2 regions of the Turicibacter sp. TJ11 genome follow, and region 2 is predicted to be linked to the other one. Evidence: a T-box and tRNA genes for the amino acid it is inferred to sense, from the RefSeq annotation. Region 2 holds a T-box; the other holds one or more tRNA genes.

Region 1 (7,581 bases), 490 kb from region 2:
GACCCTCCACGGTTAAGCCGTGGGCTTTCACATCAGACTTAATCAACCACCTGCGCGCTCTTTACGCCCAATAATTCCGGATAACGCTCGCCACCTACGTATTACCGCGGCTGCTGGCACGTAGTTAGCCGTGGCTTTCTCATAAGGTACCGTCACACTCTAGCCATTTCCTACTAAAGTCGTTCTTCCCTTATAACAGAATTTTACAACCCGAAGGCCTTCATCATTCACGCGGCGTTGCTCGGTCAGGCTTTCGCCCATTGCCGAAGATTCCCTACTGCTGCCTCCCGTAGGAGTCTGGGCCGTGTCTCAGTCCCAGTGTGGCCGTTCACCCTCTCAGGTCGGCTACGCATCGTCGCCTTGGTAGGCCGTTACCCTACCAACTAGCTAATGCGCCGCAGGCTCATCCATCAGCGGTGCCAGGAGCACCTTTAAACTTTCGTCCTATCCGGTATTAGCGATCGTTTCCAATCGTTGTCCCCGTCTGATGGGCAGATGACCTACGTGTTACTCACCCGTTCGCCGCTCACCACCGAAGTGGTTCGCTCGACTTGCATGTATTAGGCACGCCGCCAGCGTTCATCCTGAGCCAGGATCAAACTCTCCATATTAAATGTTTGTTTTTATCCTAAGCTTCTGTTCGAAACTTTATCTTAAAAGTAAATGTTTCTTGACGTTCTGTTTAGTTTTCAAAGAACTTCTCATCACCTTGTTTTGGCGACTTTATTAGTTTATCATGTCTCACTTTTTCTGTCAAACACTTTTTTAAACTTTTTTAAATGGTGACCCGTACGGGATTCGAACCCGTGTATGCATGCGTGAAAGGCATGTGTGTTAAACCGCTTCACCAACGGGCCATTTATAAATGGCGGTCCAGACGGGAATCGAACCCGCGATCTCCTGCGTGACAGGCAGGCATGTTAACCGCTACACCACTGGACCTCTTATCAATTCAGCTTTTACATTTTATCATTGTGAAATCAAATTGTCAAATTCTTTTGAAAGTTTTTTTCTCTTGTTCTTTCGACCTGTATATAATATCATCGCTGTCGAAATTCGTCAATATATTTTCTAAAAAATTTAGAAAAAAGATTAATTTATCTCATCTATACAAGATTTTAACATTGACTACTTCTAAGATAATAAGATTTTGATTAAGTTATTGTACTTCCCCTTCTCTCATCTAGTAGATAAATGCTAAAGTAATTATAGACCTAAATAAAGGAGTAAGATTATTTAAAACGTTTAAACCATTTATTTCATTCTTTCATCTAACAAAAATATATTTGATTTCCAATCATTTAGATATAAATTTTTTATTATATATATAAACAGATAAGTTTTTCACATTTTTTCGCATAGTCTCTGGATCACTTCCGAAGGTCTCTCATTGATATGTCGAATAAATCCTTGAACAGCTTTTCTAATCTCATTTATATTTTTATAAAAGACGTTATGAATCACAGATTGTTTTAACCATTTCCATAATCCTTCAATTAAGTTTAATTCTGGACTATATGGTGGTAAAAAGATTAACCTTAATCTATTTTTGTGTTCGTTTAAAAAAGGTTGGATGAGTTTAGCGTGATGAATTCTTGCGTTATCTAAAATCATGACAATCTTTCCCGTTGGATATTGTTTCAGTACTTTTTTGAGGAATTCTAAAAAGATATCTGCTGTATAACGTTCTTCCTCCTGGACATAAACATGACCTGTCTCATAGTTAAGGATTCCTATTAATTTGACACTTTTATTATTTCCGTAAGTAGGAATAATCCGTTGTTTTCCTTTAGGAAACCAATTGTTGACTAATGATTGATAATCTCTGATAGAACTTTCATCTTGAAACAATAAAATGATCAATCTCTCCACGAATCAAAATTTTTTAATTGTTCAAATTCCTGTTTAAATCCCTCTTGTTTTTCTTGACTAGCTCTCGCTAATGAGTAAGTCGGGCGTGTGTAGCTAAAACCTAAGCGTAACAACATGTCACGCATTCCACCTTTAGAGAATGAAATTCCAAAGGTTTGCTTCACCCAGATGCATAATAGCTTACAATCCCAAGTCATGTACGGTTCAATCCCAACATCAGCGGGCGTTTTATGGATGAGGGTATGGATTAACTCAGCTTCTTGCTTAGGTGAAAGTTTCTTCGGACAGCCTGATTTTGGGCGTGGGTTTAATCCCTCAAGTCCATATTTTTTATAATTTCTAACATGTGTTCCGATGGTCTGAGCAGTGAAGGGAACCATCTTAGCGATTTCTACATTTTTATATCCTTGTAAGTGTAAATAGATGACTTGATAACGAGTATAAAGTTGTTTCGATAATGTTTCACGCATCGCTGTTTCAATTGATTTTAATTCTGTCTGATTCATAGTTGCCTCAATTTCTATCCTAAAATGTATAGTTAATATCTACTATTTTAACATACATTTTAACGAATTTTGACTACAAGTATTTAAATTAAAAAACTATGAATTACATTTCTGTTTATATATATATCCATCTTTGCTAATTGAGATTATAGTACCCAAAAAAACAACCATTGTTCTTACTACAAGAAATTAAATCTTAATTATTAATCAATTATAAATTAAGAATATTTAAAGGTTCTATAATATTTGGTGTTGCTGATGAAGCAACACCTTTTTTCATGGCATAAAAAAAGAGACATCCCGTCTCCGTCCTGTTACAATGTTATCGGCTAAAACAATATTGAAAGGATGGATTGGATGTCTCACTCATATTTTACTAGAAAACTCTTAAATATTAAAGACAAACAGATCACATTTGAGGAAGATTATTTGGAAGAAGTTAAAATTGAGGGTGTCACTCGCTTTGTTTTTAAAGGCATTTTATCTTATCAACCGACTCATTGTGAGCGGTGCGGAACTCTCTTTGATTCTAAATTTAAAAAGCATGGGTTCAAAACGTCTCGAATTGTCATTCCTAAAGTTTCACTCCATGATACTTATTTAGATTTAAAGAAACAACGTTACTACTGTGGGCATTGTCAGTCGACGTTCACTCTAAAAACATCGATTGTTGAAAAGAACTGCTTCATTTCTTACAACACCAAACATGCCATTGCGTTAGAAGCACAAAATAAAATCTCGGAGTCTGATATCGCTTGTCGTCATCAAGTGTCTCATTCCACTGTCAATCGGATCATTCATAGCTTCTATGAATCTCAATCATTAAATTTTAATTCCCTTCCTGAAAATCTTTGTTTTGATGAATTTAAATCGGTTAAATCTGCCCAGGGGCATATGTCCTTCATTTTTTGTGACGCTGATACGAAACAAATCATCGATATCATTGAAGATCGTCGGCTAAGCTCCCTTCAAACGTATTTTAAACGCTATACCCAAGAAGCACGTTCTCGCGTTAAACATATTGTCATTGATATGTATGCCCCTTATATCAGTTTAATTAAGGAGCTGTTTCCTCATGCCAAAATTGTGATTGATAAATTCCATCTTGTTCAACATCTCTCTCGTGCACTGAACAAAACTCGAATTCGATTCATGAAAAAATTTAAAAAACACAGTCGTAAATTCAAACGTTACTGGCGCTTATTCTTAAAGTCCCACACGTTAATTAATACCACCACTTATCGCTCCGTTTACTGTTTCAAACAACCGATGCGAGAAATTGATATCCTAAACTTTTTACTTGATTTATCTCCTGAGTTAAAAGCCACCTACAATCTCTATCAAGACTTACTTTTCACCCTCCAAACCAAAAACTTAGAGCGATTCAATCACTTACTTCAAGCCAAACACCCTCTGATTTCTCCTGAATTCCAAACTGCTTTTCAAACGTTTAAAACGTATCAATCTTATATTGAAAACACACTGACCACTTCGTACACCAATGGTCCCATTGAAGGCATTAACAATAAAATTAAAGTCATTAAACGAATCGCTTTTGGCTATCGTAGTTTCTACCATTTTAAATCAAGAATTCTTATCACTCAAAACCTAACTAAACCCAAAGTAAAAATCCTAGCAGCTTAGCCACTAGGATTTGGATTTAAGTCACTCATTGTAATAGGTTAAAAATTCATCAGCAACACTATTTGACAAAGAGCCTATTTAAAATAAAGGAGTACTTAGATCGATCTCATGACAGTAAAAATTCAATTCAATGAGTAATATATCCCGTACAAGGATTAATCATAAACCATTTGATGCTTTTTATAAGTACAAATTTTTTTATTGCTAATAAACAGTACTTAGAAAATAAAAAAAGAGCTCTTTCGAACTCATTGTTATCTTATTATGGCGCGCCCAAGAGGAGTCGAACCCCTAACCTTTTGATCCGTAGTCAAACGCTCTATCCAATTGAGCTATGGGCGCTTTTGTTGATTCTTGATGAGGTTTATTAGACATTCATTATGGTGCGGCCGAGAGGACTCGAACCTCCACAGGATTACTCCTACCAGCCCCTCAAGCTGGCGCGTCTACCATTCCGCCACGACCGCCTATCAGCTTTTCATGGCACATCACAATGAAGTTAATGGAGCGGGTGAAGAGAATCGAACTCTCACAGTCAGCTTGGAAGGCTGAAGTTCTACCATTAAACTACACCCGCATTTTGAATGGTCGGGAAGACAGGATTCGAACCTGCGACCCCCTGGTCCCAAACCAGGTGCTCTACCAAGCTGAGCCACTTCCCGTTCTCAATGGCGGTCCAGACGGGAATCGAACCCGCGATCTCCTGCGTGACAGGCAGGCATGTTAACCGCTACACCACTGGACCTTTTTAAATGGTGACCCGTACGGGATTCGAACCCGTGTATGCATGCGTGAAAGGCATGTGTGTTAAACCGCTTCACCAACGGGCCATACAACTAATTCACCATTTTATTTTTTATAATGGCGGAGCAGGAGGGATTTGAACCCTCGCGCCGGTTGCCCGACCTATACCCTTAGCAGGGGCACCTCTTCAGCCACTTGAGTACTGCTCCATTTTGTTTTTTTAACCTCGTCCCTGACGACTTCTATATAATAACATGGTACTAAATAAGAGTCAACACTTTTTATTAACTTTTTTTATTTTTTATTAATTCATAAATAAAAGACCGTATTTTCAGTGGATTACGGTCTTTTATCCTGACTATTGTTTCTCTTTTTCCCAACGTCTTAAATGTGGATAAGGATTAAATGCCCATTCACAACGTCCATCATACTTGTATAAACCAAAATGTAAATGAGGTGGAAATTTACCACTTGTTCCTTCTTTTCCGTATCCTGTACTTCCAACATAACCTATGACTTGACCCGGCTCGACAATATCGCCTTCTTTTAAATTACCTTCGTAGCCTTGTAAATGTGCATAGTATTGATAAGTATTATAGATGTCTCGAATACCAATACGATATCCTCCAAAATCATTCCATCCCATTACTTCAACAACTCCATAAGCTGTCGATAAAACTGGAGTTGAATATCCTGCAAAGATATCAATTCCTTCGTGAGAACGTGCACCTCCCCAACTTCTAGCTGTTCCATAGTTATCTTGGAAACTGTAACTATAGCGCTTTGAAACCGGTAGCGATCGCTTATCTAAAACAATAGTATCAAAGTGTTCAAATAATGATGAAATTTCCTCAATGATCATGACCGCCTGTTCATTTTGATAATAAGCAACAATAGCAGATTCAAACTCTTCAAAAGATCTTAAATACTCTACCATTGTATATAAGACGTCTTCTTCATTATTTATATCTGCTAATCCGTCACCGTCACCATCTTTACCAATACCACCGAATAAATTGATTGTATAGTAGTCACTATCATAATAATATGGATTTTCAGGCCCTGACCATCTCTCATTTAAAATACAAATCGAAATAGTATCATATTTTAGATTACCGCACTCTTCTCTAAACTTATGAATATTTCTTTCATATTGATCAACGGCTGCAATTTGATACCACGGAACTCCTGAAGCTACTTCATAATCTTTATACATTTTTAATCTTGCTTCATGATTACTACTATCTTCTGCTCTAGCCATTATACTAGGTAATATCGTAATAATTAATGATAAAATCATTATAGAGAATTTACGTTTCATGTTGTCCACCCATTTCTAGACTAGTTTCTATTCTATTAATAAAAAGGGAGACTACTGTTTTTTTATGAGTTATTCATTAATTTTATAAAACACTAACATTAATAGACGAATACATCCAAAAATATAAATCTAATTTAAAATAATCGTAAATAATATTAATTCTAAACTGATAATATTATAAACAATACTAATTTTAATTCGAACTAGTCAATTCCCTTTTCATTAATTAACTGTTCATAGTATGCTAATTTTTAATCATTGTATTCTACATCTAACCAAATACGTCTAGATATTTTTGAACGTCAACAAGTCGTTCCGTAAATCCAAAGTTGTAAAACCAAAAAGATAATAAAGAAAAATGTACAAAATGATATACCAATAAATCCGTACTTTTCATGATTATGATTATAGACGTAGTAACAAAAAATACTAATGACAAACCATATCATAATAAAAATAGTTGTTATTCCAAATCCACATATGATTAAGAAGATTAGTGTTATTAATAGATTAACGATGAGTTCAATCTTTAAAATGATTCGTTTATTATTAAATTTTAATTTTTTTGATCGGATTAGAAAGAAAAAAAAGCCAATAAAAATAATAATCATTAATAAAATACTACTTATAAAAAACATTTTAACACCCGCTTTTTTTAATGATACTTTATTATAGCAATTATTTAAACTTAATAATTAAAAAGGGAGAGAAAATTTTAGTTTTCTCTCCCTTTTAAGTTATCCAATCGCAAATGTCAGTTCAGCTTCTACTGCAATCTGATCTCCTAGTTTAGCCACAGCTTTTCCAACACCTATGTTTCCTTTCACTTTAATTAACTCTGTTTCTAAAGTTAAACGATCACCAGGAATAACTTTTTGACGAAACTTTGCTGACTTAATTCCTGCAAAATAAGCGATTTTACCTTTATTGGCTTCTAAACTTAAAATCGCAACTGCTCCGACTTGAGCTAACGCCTCAATAATAAGGACGCCTGGCATGACATGTTGTTGAGGAAAGTGTCCCATAAATTGCATCTCATTAGATGAAATACACTTTACACCTAATGCGCGTTTTCCTGGCTCTAATTCATCAATACGATCAATTAATAAAAACGGATATCGATGTGGAATGATTTCTTGAATTTGATTACTGTTTAGTACCACTACTTCACCTTCTTTGTTTTATATATAATATAGAAAGAGTTTTTTATTATCCTACATATTTTTTAAGAATAATACATGCATTATGTCCACCAAAACCTAATGAATTTGATATAGCGTATTGGATTTCTTCTTCACGACCAAAATTTGGAATAATATCTAGATTACACTCTGGATCCGGTTGTAAGTAGTTAATCGTTGGTGGAACAAATCCATCTTGTAATGCTTTAACCGTAATAATTGCCTCTACAGCTCCCGCTGCTCCTAAAAGATGTCCTGTATGTCCTTTTGTTGAACTCACCATAACTTTTGTATGATCACCAAAAACCTTTTT
Region 2 (7,581 bases):
ATCATTAGCTTCTCCAGCATCTTTGATTAATGATTCAATACGTTCTAATAACTCAGTTGGAAGTGGTTCATTACGACGACGTAGTTCTAAAATTTCAGCTGAAATATCTCCACGTTCAATCTTTTTCGCGAAGTTAATTTCTTCTTGACTAGATAGTAATTCAACACGTCCAATTTCTTTTAAATACATTCGAACTGGATCATTAATTTTAAATTGCGATGTAAATTCGAAGTCATCGAATTTTTCTTCTAAATCAACTTCATCTTCAGCGTTAAAATCAGCCGGAATTGCATCCTCATTATCTTCTGTGTCGAAATCAGGTAAGATTAAAACTGTATCGTCTTCTTCAGTTGTCTCTTCTGGTTCAACAATTTTTTCAGATTTAACAATATTAATTCCTTCTGCATCATATAAGTCTAAAAATGAACTGATCATTTCTGGATCTAATTGAACTTGTTCAAAATTATTATTGATTTCATCATATGTTAAATAACCACGTTTTTTTCCTAGTTTAATTAATTGGTTATTGATTTCTAAAATCTTTTTTTCATCAAGTACCGGATTTGACATAAAACCACTCCTTCTACTTCCCAAACTGCTGTTTGAGTTGATTTACTTTACCTAGTAATTCCAATTTTTCGCGATCTAATGTTGCTTCACTAATTTGTTTTTTTAACTGTTCCATTTGAACCTTATAAACATATTCTTTGACGACAGAAATTAAATCATGAATCACCTCTTCGCTTGCAAGAGGTGGGAGTGATTCGCATTCAAATATAATATCTGTAATTGGTTTTACTAATGCCTCATCAATCCAATTTAAGAAATATTGTAAATTCATCGTTTCATGCGTCGTATAATAATCTAAGATATACAACACAATGTTACGACGTATCGGATCATTCAAATAACCATTTAGCTCTTTTTCTACCTGTAAAGCGACACGTCTTTCCTTTAACATGTAGTGAATTAACATTTTTTCAGAACGTTCGTATTTAGTATCTCGCAATTGTCTTGCATGTATTTGTCGGTTTCCGTTTTTATTGTTGTTCATATTGGAATTTTTATACACTTGACTTTTGCTACTATTGAACTCCTGTAAAATACTTTGCTCACCTATTGAAATATCATACGCCAATTTCTTTAAAATTAGCTCTTGTAGCGTGTGGCTTTGCAGCGTATAGGCAAAATGATAAATTTGACGTTTGAATTGTTCGCGATGACTCACAAACTCTAAATTAAACTGTCTTTTAATGTAACGATATTGATAGTCAATAGCTGGAATGGCTTGATCAATTAATTTAGAAAAAGCCTCTTTTCCATATGTCTTTATAAATTCATCTGGATCCATTTTATTTGGAATTTCAACAACACTAATTGAAAAGTTTTGTGCCATTAAAATAGGAATTGCTTTATTTGCCGCAGCTAGTCCCGCTTTGTCCCCATCAAAACATAAAATAATTTGATCCGTTAAGCGACGAAGTTCACGGCTATGATCTTCCGTTAACGCAGTTCCCATCGTGGCAACTGATTCAACAAATCCTGCTTCAACAGCAGAAATAACGTCTAAAAATCCTTCAAACAATAACACACGGTTATGTCGACGAATCGCAAGCTTAGCGTCATTTAAGTGATAAATTAATTTCCCCTTTTGAAAAATGGTTGATTCAGGTGAGTTAACATACTTTCCTAAGTTCGTATCCCCTTCTAAAAACACACGACCACTAAATCCAACCACATGTCCTACTTTATCAAAGATTGGAAACATGATTCGTGATTTAAATCGATCATAATATTGTCCTTGATGTTCATTGAGAAGTCCTAAATTCACGGCCACTTCTAATGAATATCGATTATTTGCTAAGGTTTTAACTAAAGCATCCGAATAAGAAGGTGCAAGCCCGATTCCAAACTTAGCAATGGTTTCATCACTCATTCCACGATCATGTAAATAAGCTAACGCCATTTTTCCTTCTTTCGTATGATTTAAATAATAATGATAAAACCCTTTAGCAAACTCCAAAATATCAAATTCATTTTTAAACTTAGCATCTTGAATGGATTCATCAGACTGTAAAACAATATCTGTTTCAATTCCGGCACGTTTAGCCAGCTTTAAAACCGCTTGAGGATATGAAATAGCTTCGATTGAAGAGACGAACGAAACAACGTTTCCTCCTTCTCCACAACCAAAACACTTATAAATCCCTTTATCAGGTGAAACAACAAAAGAGGGAGTATTTTCCCCATGGAAAGGACATAAACCCTTATAGTTCTTTCCTGCTTTACTCAATTGTACATAGTCACTAATTACATCAACGACGTCACTTTTTTGTATAACCTGATCAAATAACTCTTGTGGAATTCGGCCTCTTCCCATGGAATTCACCCTCTTCCTATCTATTTTAGTCTTTCAAAATTCAACTCTAATTAATCATCTTAAAATTGAATTTTTGAAGTAATATAATCAACTAATTCATCAATTGCCACACGCTCTTGTTCCATTGTGTCACGATGACGAACCGTTACTTTTTTATCTTCTAATGAATCATAGTCAAATGTCACACAGAATGGTGTTCCGATCGCATCTTGACGACGATAACGTTTACCAATTGTTCCCGCTTCATCGTAGTCAACCATCATATGTTTTGATAACTCAGCAAATACTTCTAACGATTGCTCGTTTAACTTTTTAACTAATGGTAAAACAGCTACTTTATATGGTGCTAAAGCTGGATGGAATTTTAATACTTCACGTGTTTCTCCATTTTCTAATGTTTCTTCTTCATAAGCATCAACTAAGAATGCTAATGTTACACGATCAGCTCCAACTGATGGTTCAATACAATATGGAACATATTTTTCATTTGTTGTTGGATCTTGATATTCAAAGTTTGCTCCCGATTCAGCCATATGTGCTTTTAAGTCAAAGTCTGTACGGTTAGCAACTCCCCATAACTCTCCCCAACCAAATGGGAATTTATATTCGATATCTGATGTTCCATTACTATAATGGCTTAATTCTTCTGGTGAATGCTCACGTTGGCGAATATGGTCTGGGTTCATTCCTAAGTTTACTAACCAATTCCAGCAATATTGTTTCCAGAATTCATACCATTGTCCATCCTCACCTGGTTTACAGAAGAATTCTAACTCCATTTGTTCGAATTCACGTGTACGGAATGTAAAGTTTCCTGGTGTGATTTCGTTACGGAATGATTTTCCGATTTGTCCAATACCAAATGGAACTTTTTTACGACTTGTACGTTGAACATTTTTAAAGTTAACAAAAATTCCTTGTGCTGTTTCTGGGCGTAAATAAACAGCTGATTTATCATCTGAAACAACACCCATATGTGTTTTAAACATTAATTCAAATTGACGGATATCTGTAAAGTCATGCGCCCCACACTCTGGACAAGCAATGTTATGCTCACGAATATAAGCCATCATTTGCTCTTCTGTCCATCCATCAGCAACAATGTCATCTCCATGATCTTCAATTAACTTATCTGCTCGATGGCGGCTTTTACATTCTTTACAGTCCATTAAAGGATCACTAAATCCACCAACGTGCCCTGATGCAACCCAAGTTTGAGGATTCATTAAGATAGCACTGTCTAATCCTACGTTATATGGTGATTCTTGAATGAATTTTTTCCACCAAGCTTTTTTAACGTTATTTTTTAACTCAACACCTAATGGTCCATAATCCCAAGTATTAGCTAACCCACCGTAAATTTCGCTTCCTTGGTAAACAAAACCTTGTGTTTTACACATGTTTACGATTTTTTCCATTGTTACTTGACTCATGTCAACACTCCTTTACTTAACAAACTTTTAGTTCGTGAACATAGAGAAAATAAAAACTCCCATACCTATGCCACGAGCATAGGGACGAGAGTTATTCCCGCGGTTCCACCCTATTTGTAAAGTTCATCACTTTACCACTTTGTTAACTATGCTCAGAAGTTCCCTTCCTTAAGATCTTGAAACCTGGCTTCCACCTTCCCAGACTCGCTATCATTCAAATACTCTAAAGTACTACTCTTCGTCTTCACATAAATATTGCATTATACTACTACTATTATATTATATCAATACTTAAAACACAATATACAAAAACATGAAAAACACCGACGAAAAAATGAAATTTTTATAAAAATATCATCATTTTAATTGACTTTCTGTCCTATCTTGTCACCAACTCTAACTAGATATGTATGTCCTTTGACACATTAAGATAAAAAAAGAGCCCCTCGGCTCTTTTTTATAATTCTTTAATAAATTTTTTAGTTTTCAGATGCAAGCCCGCATACGAGTCATAATAAGCATCTAAGAATTGCTCAATCGGTAGAAGCAACTCTTTTTCAAGTTCAATCTCAGGCAAGTGATCAATATCCACTTTGTATAGAGCTCTAACGATGGGAATTAGCGAGGCGTCAACAACAATCGGTTCTTGTGGTAAATAACATTTAGCACAAACCAATCCGCCTTGACGAACACTTAATGTTACAATGTGCTCAGTGCTTTGACAAACAGCACAACAATCCATGATTGGAGCAATTCCAATGAGAGGCATGAGTTTTAATTGAAAAATAAGGCTTAGTAAATAAGCTGAGTATCCTTGATCAGCTGCTTCTAAAAAATTCTTTAGCATTCGATAGATATAAGAGCTAAACTCTGACTCTGACATGCCTTTTAATATTAATTCAATCATGAAATAAAAGTAAGTCATATTTTCATAATCTAATTTTAGATTTAAGTAATAATCAATAACATCTCCACTATAAACATAATAGAGATTGCTATTTGCGTTAGTTGAGGGTTTTAAATTAAAATGTGCACAGGTCAGCGGCTGAACAAGTGCACTTTTTTTTGTATTAATTTTATTGGCATTTTGTACAAAAACACCAATAACCCCCTGATTCTCAGTCAGAACTTTAATAATTTTATGATGTTCACCATAATTAAAGCTCTTCAATATAATTCCTTCAACCTCAATTGCCACGCCATTACTCCTCCTCTGTAACTTTAGCAGGCTTTACATCAGCAATCTCCTCTGAGAACTCAGTATTAGAATTGTCTACTGTTAACTTATGTTCTGACTCCTTCATTAACAGATAGTGATCAATTTTTCCTGTACGTTTAAAGACTTCCCATTCTAGACTATTCATGTATTATCCCTTCTTACTAGCTACGCTTTTATTTTTGCCCCTGTAACTAGTATGTCTCGGAAACGAAAATCTATGAGAGCTTATTACATTTTTGTCTTAAAAAGTCGAATTAATATTCTTTTTCACTGTATCCAAAGTCATTTAAGTACAATTTTTTATTACGCCAATCTTTTTGAACCTTTACCCATAACTCAAGGTAAATTTTTGTTCCTAATAATTTGACGATATCTTTACGAGCTAATGTTCCGATGTCTTTTAGCATCTTCCCACCTTTACCAATTAAAATTCCCTTTTGTGATGGACGTTCTACAACAATGGTAGCCATGACATCGATCACATTTTTACCTTCTACTTTTTCAATTTTATCAATGACAACAGCCACTGAATGTGGAACTTCTTCATGAGTTAAGTGTAACACTTTTTCACGAATTAATTCTGAAATGATAAAGCGTTCAGGATGATCGGTAATGTGGTCAGAAGGATAAAACTGCGGCCCTTCAGGAAGTTCTTCCTTAATAACTTCAAGTAACGTTTCGATATTTTCACCTGTTTTTGCAGAAATCGGAATAATTCCAGCAAATTCATGCTCTTCTTTAAATGCAGCAATAACAGCTAATAAATCTTCTTTCGTAATTAAATCAATTTTATTAATGACTAAAAAGACCGGTTGTTTAACTGCTTTTAAATGTTCTAAAATAAAACGATCTCCACGTCCTAATTTTTCTGTTGCATTAACCATAAACATCACGGCATCAACTTCATTTAACGTTCCGATTGCTAAATCGGTCATGAATTTTCCTAACTCATGTTTTGGTTTATGAATTCCTGGCGTGTCGATAAAAATTGTTTGTGTATCGTGATCAGTAATAACCCCTTGAATCTTATTACGAGTCGTTTGAGGCTTATCACTCATGATTGCGATTTTTTTTCCTAATACTTTATTTAAAAATGTCGATTTTCCAACATTAGGGCGTCCAATAATTGAAACAAATCCTGATTTGAATGTTGCATGATTCATTATAAATCCTCCGATGTGAATGAATATGGTAATAAGTCTGCGACGGTATATGTTTTAACTTCATCTTTGTTACTTAATAAAATAACTTGGGCATCTTGTGGCATTAATTCACTGATGACTTGACGACATGCTCCACATGGAGAAATTGGACGATCCGTGTTTGCAACAACGGCGATAGCCTCAAAGTCTTCACGACGATAACCTTTTGAAAAAGCAGTAAATAACGCTGAACGTTCAGCACAGTTTGTTAATCCGTATGAAGCATTTTCAACATTGGCTCCATTAATGATACTACCATCTTTTAACTTTAAAGCTGCCCCAACTGGGAATTTTGAATATGGAACATAGGCATTTTTATAAGCTTCTTTTGCTGCTGTAATTAAATCTGCGTACTTTTCTTTCATTAACTCTTCACCTACTAATTAAAAATATATGGAAGAAAAATAACTCCCCCAATAATAACCGCGATAATTGACGCGATCAAAACCGCTCCAGCGGCAACATCCTTTGCAATTTTGGCGTAAACATGATAATCAGACGTAACTAAATCCACCGTTCGTTCAATCGCTGTATTCACCATCTCTAAGCTAATCACTTGAGCACTAATTAATAAAATAGCGAGAAACTCTAATTTACTGATACCAAAATAAAGGCCACCTAAAACAGCAACCAATAATGCTGTATAGTGGACCTTTATATTACGCCCTATTACAAAAGATGTCAAGATGCCAAAAAAGGCATGTTTAAAAGATTTAATTAATGCTTTAACGGAATGTGCTTCTTTAACGTCGAATTCCGAGCGCATTTAAGACATCCTCCTGTTTACCAAACATGACTTTCTCTTCTTCAGGCTCTAAATGATCATAGCCTAATAAGTGTAAACATCCATGAACAGCTAAGAAACTTAACTCACGTTCAAAAGAATGACCAAATCGTTCAGCTTGTTCACGTGTTCTAGGTAATGAAATAAATACATCTCCAAGCATTCGTGGCATTGGAATCCCTTGAATTTTAATTTCTCCTGGCATTTCATCTTCAATCGCAAATGTTATCACATCTGTTACTGCGTCTTTTTGTCGATAAGTGGCATTAATTTCTCGAATTTGTTCATTATCAACAAAGATAAAACTACACTCTAACATTTCATTTGCTAATTGTTCTTGTTTAATGGTCTCATGAACCACTTTTGTGATCATTGCTTCGTATGATTCAACTGATTCGTTTGTTTGATTATAAAATTGAATATCTACTCCCATATGTGTTGCTCCTTTTTATTCACCTGTCTTTTCATAGCTTTCAATAATTTTTTGAACTAGCGTATGACGAACGACATCAACTGTTTCAAATTGAACAAATTCAATTCCTTTAACACCATGTAAAATTTCC

The links. A T-box is a leader RNA that pairs with one kind of tRNA and senses whether it is charged. The one in region 2 lies ahead of JRC48_RS00990 (glycine--tRNA ligase), so its partner is inferred to be a tRNA-Gly.
Region 1: it has a tRNA-Gly gene. The T-box ahead of JRC48_RS00990 (glycine--tRNA ligase) is inferred to sense a tRNA for this amino acid. The anticodon was not compared.

What each region holds. Positions count from the first base shown of each region.
Region 1 is NZ_CP069349.1:2,366,768-2,374,348, reverse strand. Features, by position in the region: rRNA gene JRC48_RS11420 (16S ribosomal RNA) at 1-611, opposite strand, end outside; tRNA gene JRC48_RS11415 (tRNA-Glu) at 781-857, opposite strand; tRNA gene JRC48_RS11410 (tRNA-Asp) at 867-942, opposite strand; partial or broken gene JRC48_RS11405 (IS630 family transposase) at 1,345-2,378, opposite strand; gene JRC48_RS11400 (ISL3 family transposase) at 2,736-4,022, shown strand; tRNA gene JRC48_RS11395 (tRNA-Arg) at 4,288-4,364, opposite strand; tRNA gene JRC48_RS11390 (tRNA-Leu) at 4,404-4,489, opposite strand; tRNA gene JRC48_RS11385 (tRNA-Gly) at 4,526-4,599, opposite strand; tRNA gene JRC48_RS11380 (tRNA-Pro) at 4,608-4,684, opposite strand; tRNA gene JRC48_RS11375 (tRNA-Asp) at 4,692-4,767, opposite strand; tRNA gene JRC48_RS11370 (tRNA-Glu) at 4,776-4,852, opposite strand; tRNA gene JRC48_RS11365 (tRNA-Ser) at 4,885-4,975, opposite strand; gene JRC48_RS11360 (M23 family metallopeptidase) at 5,125-6,087, opposite strand; gene fabZ (3-hydroxyacyl-ACP dehydratase FabZ) at 6,825-7,250, opposite strand; gene fabF (beta-ketoacyl-ACP synthase II) at 7,297-7,581, opposite strand, start outside.
Region 2 is NZ_CP069349.1:207,038-214,618, reverse strand. Features, by position in the region: gene rpoD (RNA polymerase sigma factor RpoD) at 1-570, opposite strand, end outside; gene dnaG (DNA primase) at 584-2,380, opposite strand; gene JRC48_RS00990 (glycine--tRNA ligase) at 2,440-3,813, opposite strand; T-box leader at 3,891-4,067, opposite strand; gene recO (DNA repair protein RecO) at 4,271-5,011, opposite strand; gene JRC48_RS00980 (YqzL family protein) at 5,016-5,177, opposite strand; gene era (GTPase Era) at 5,287-6,195, opposite strand; gene cdd (cytidine deaminase) at 6,195-6,599, opposite strand; gene JRC48_RS00965 (diacylglycerol kinase family protein) at 6,614-7,000, opposite strand; gene ybeY (rRNA maturation RNase YbeY) at 6,978-7,451, opposite strand; gene JRC48_RS00955 (PhoH family protein) at 7,467-7,581, opposite strand, start outside.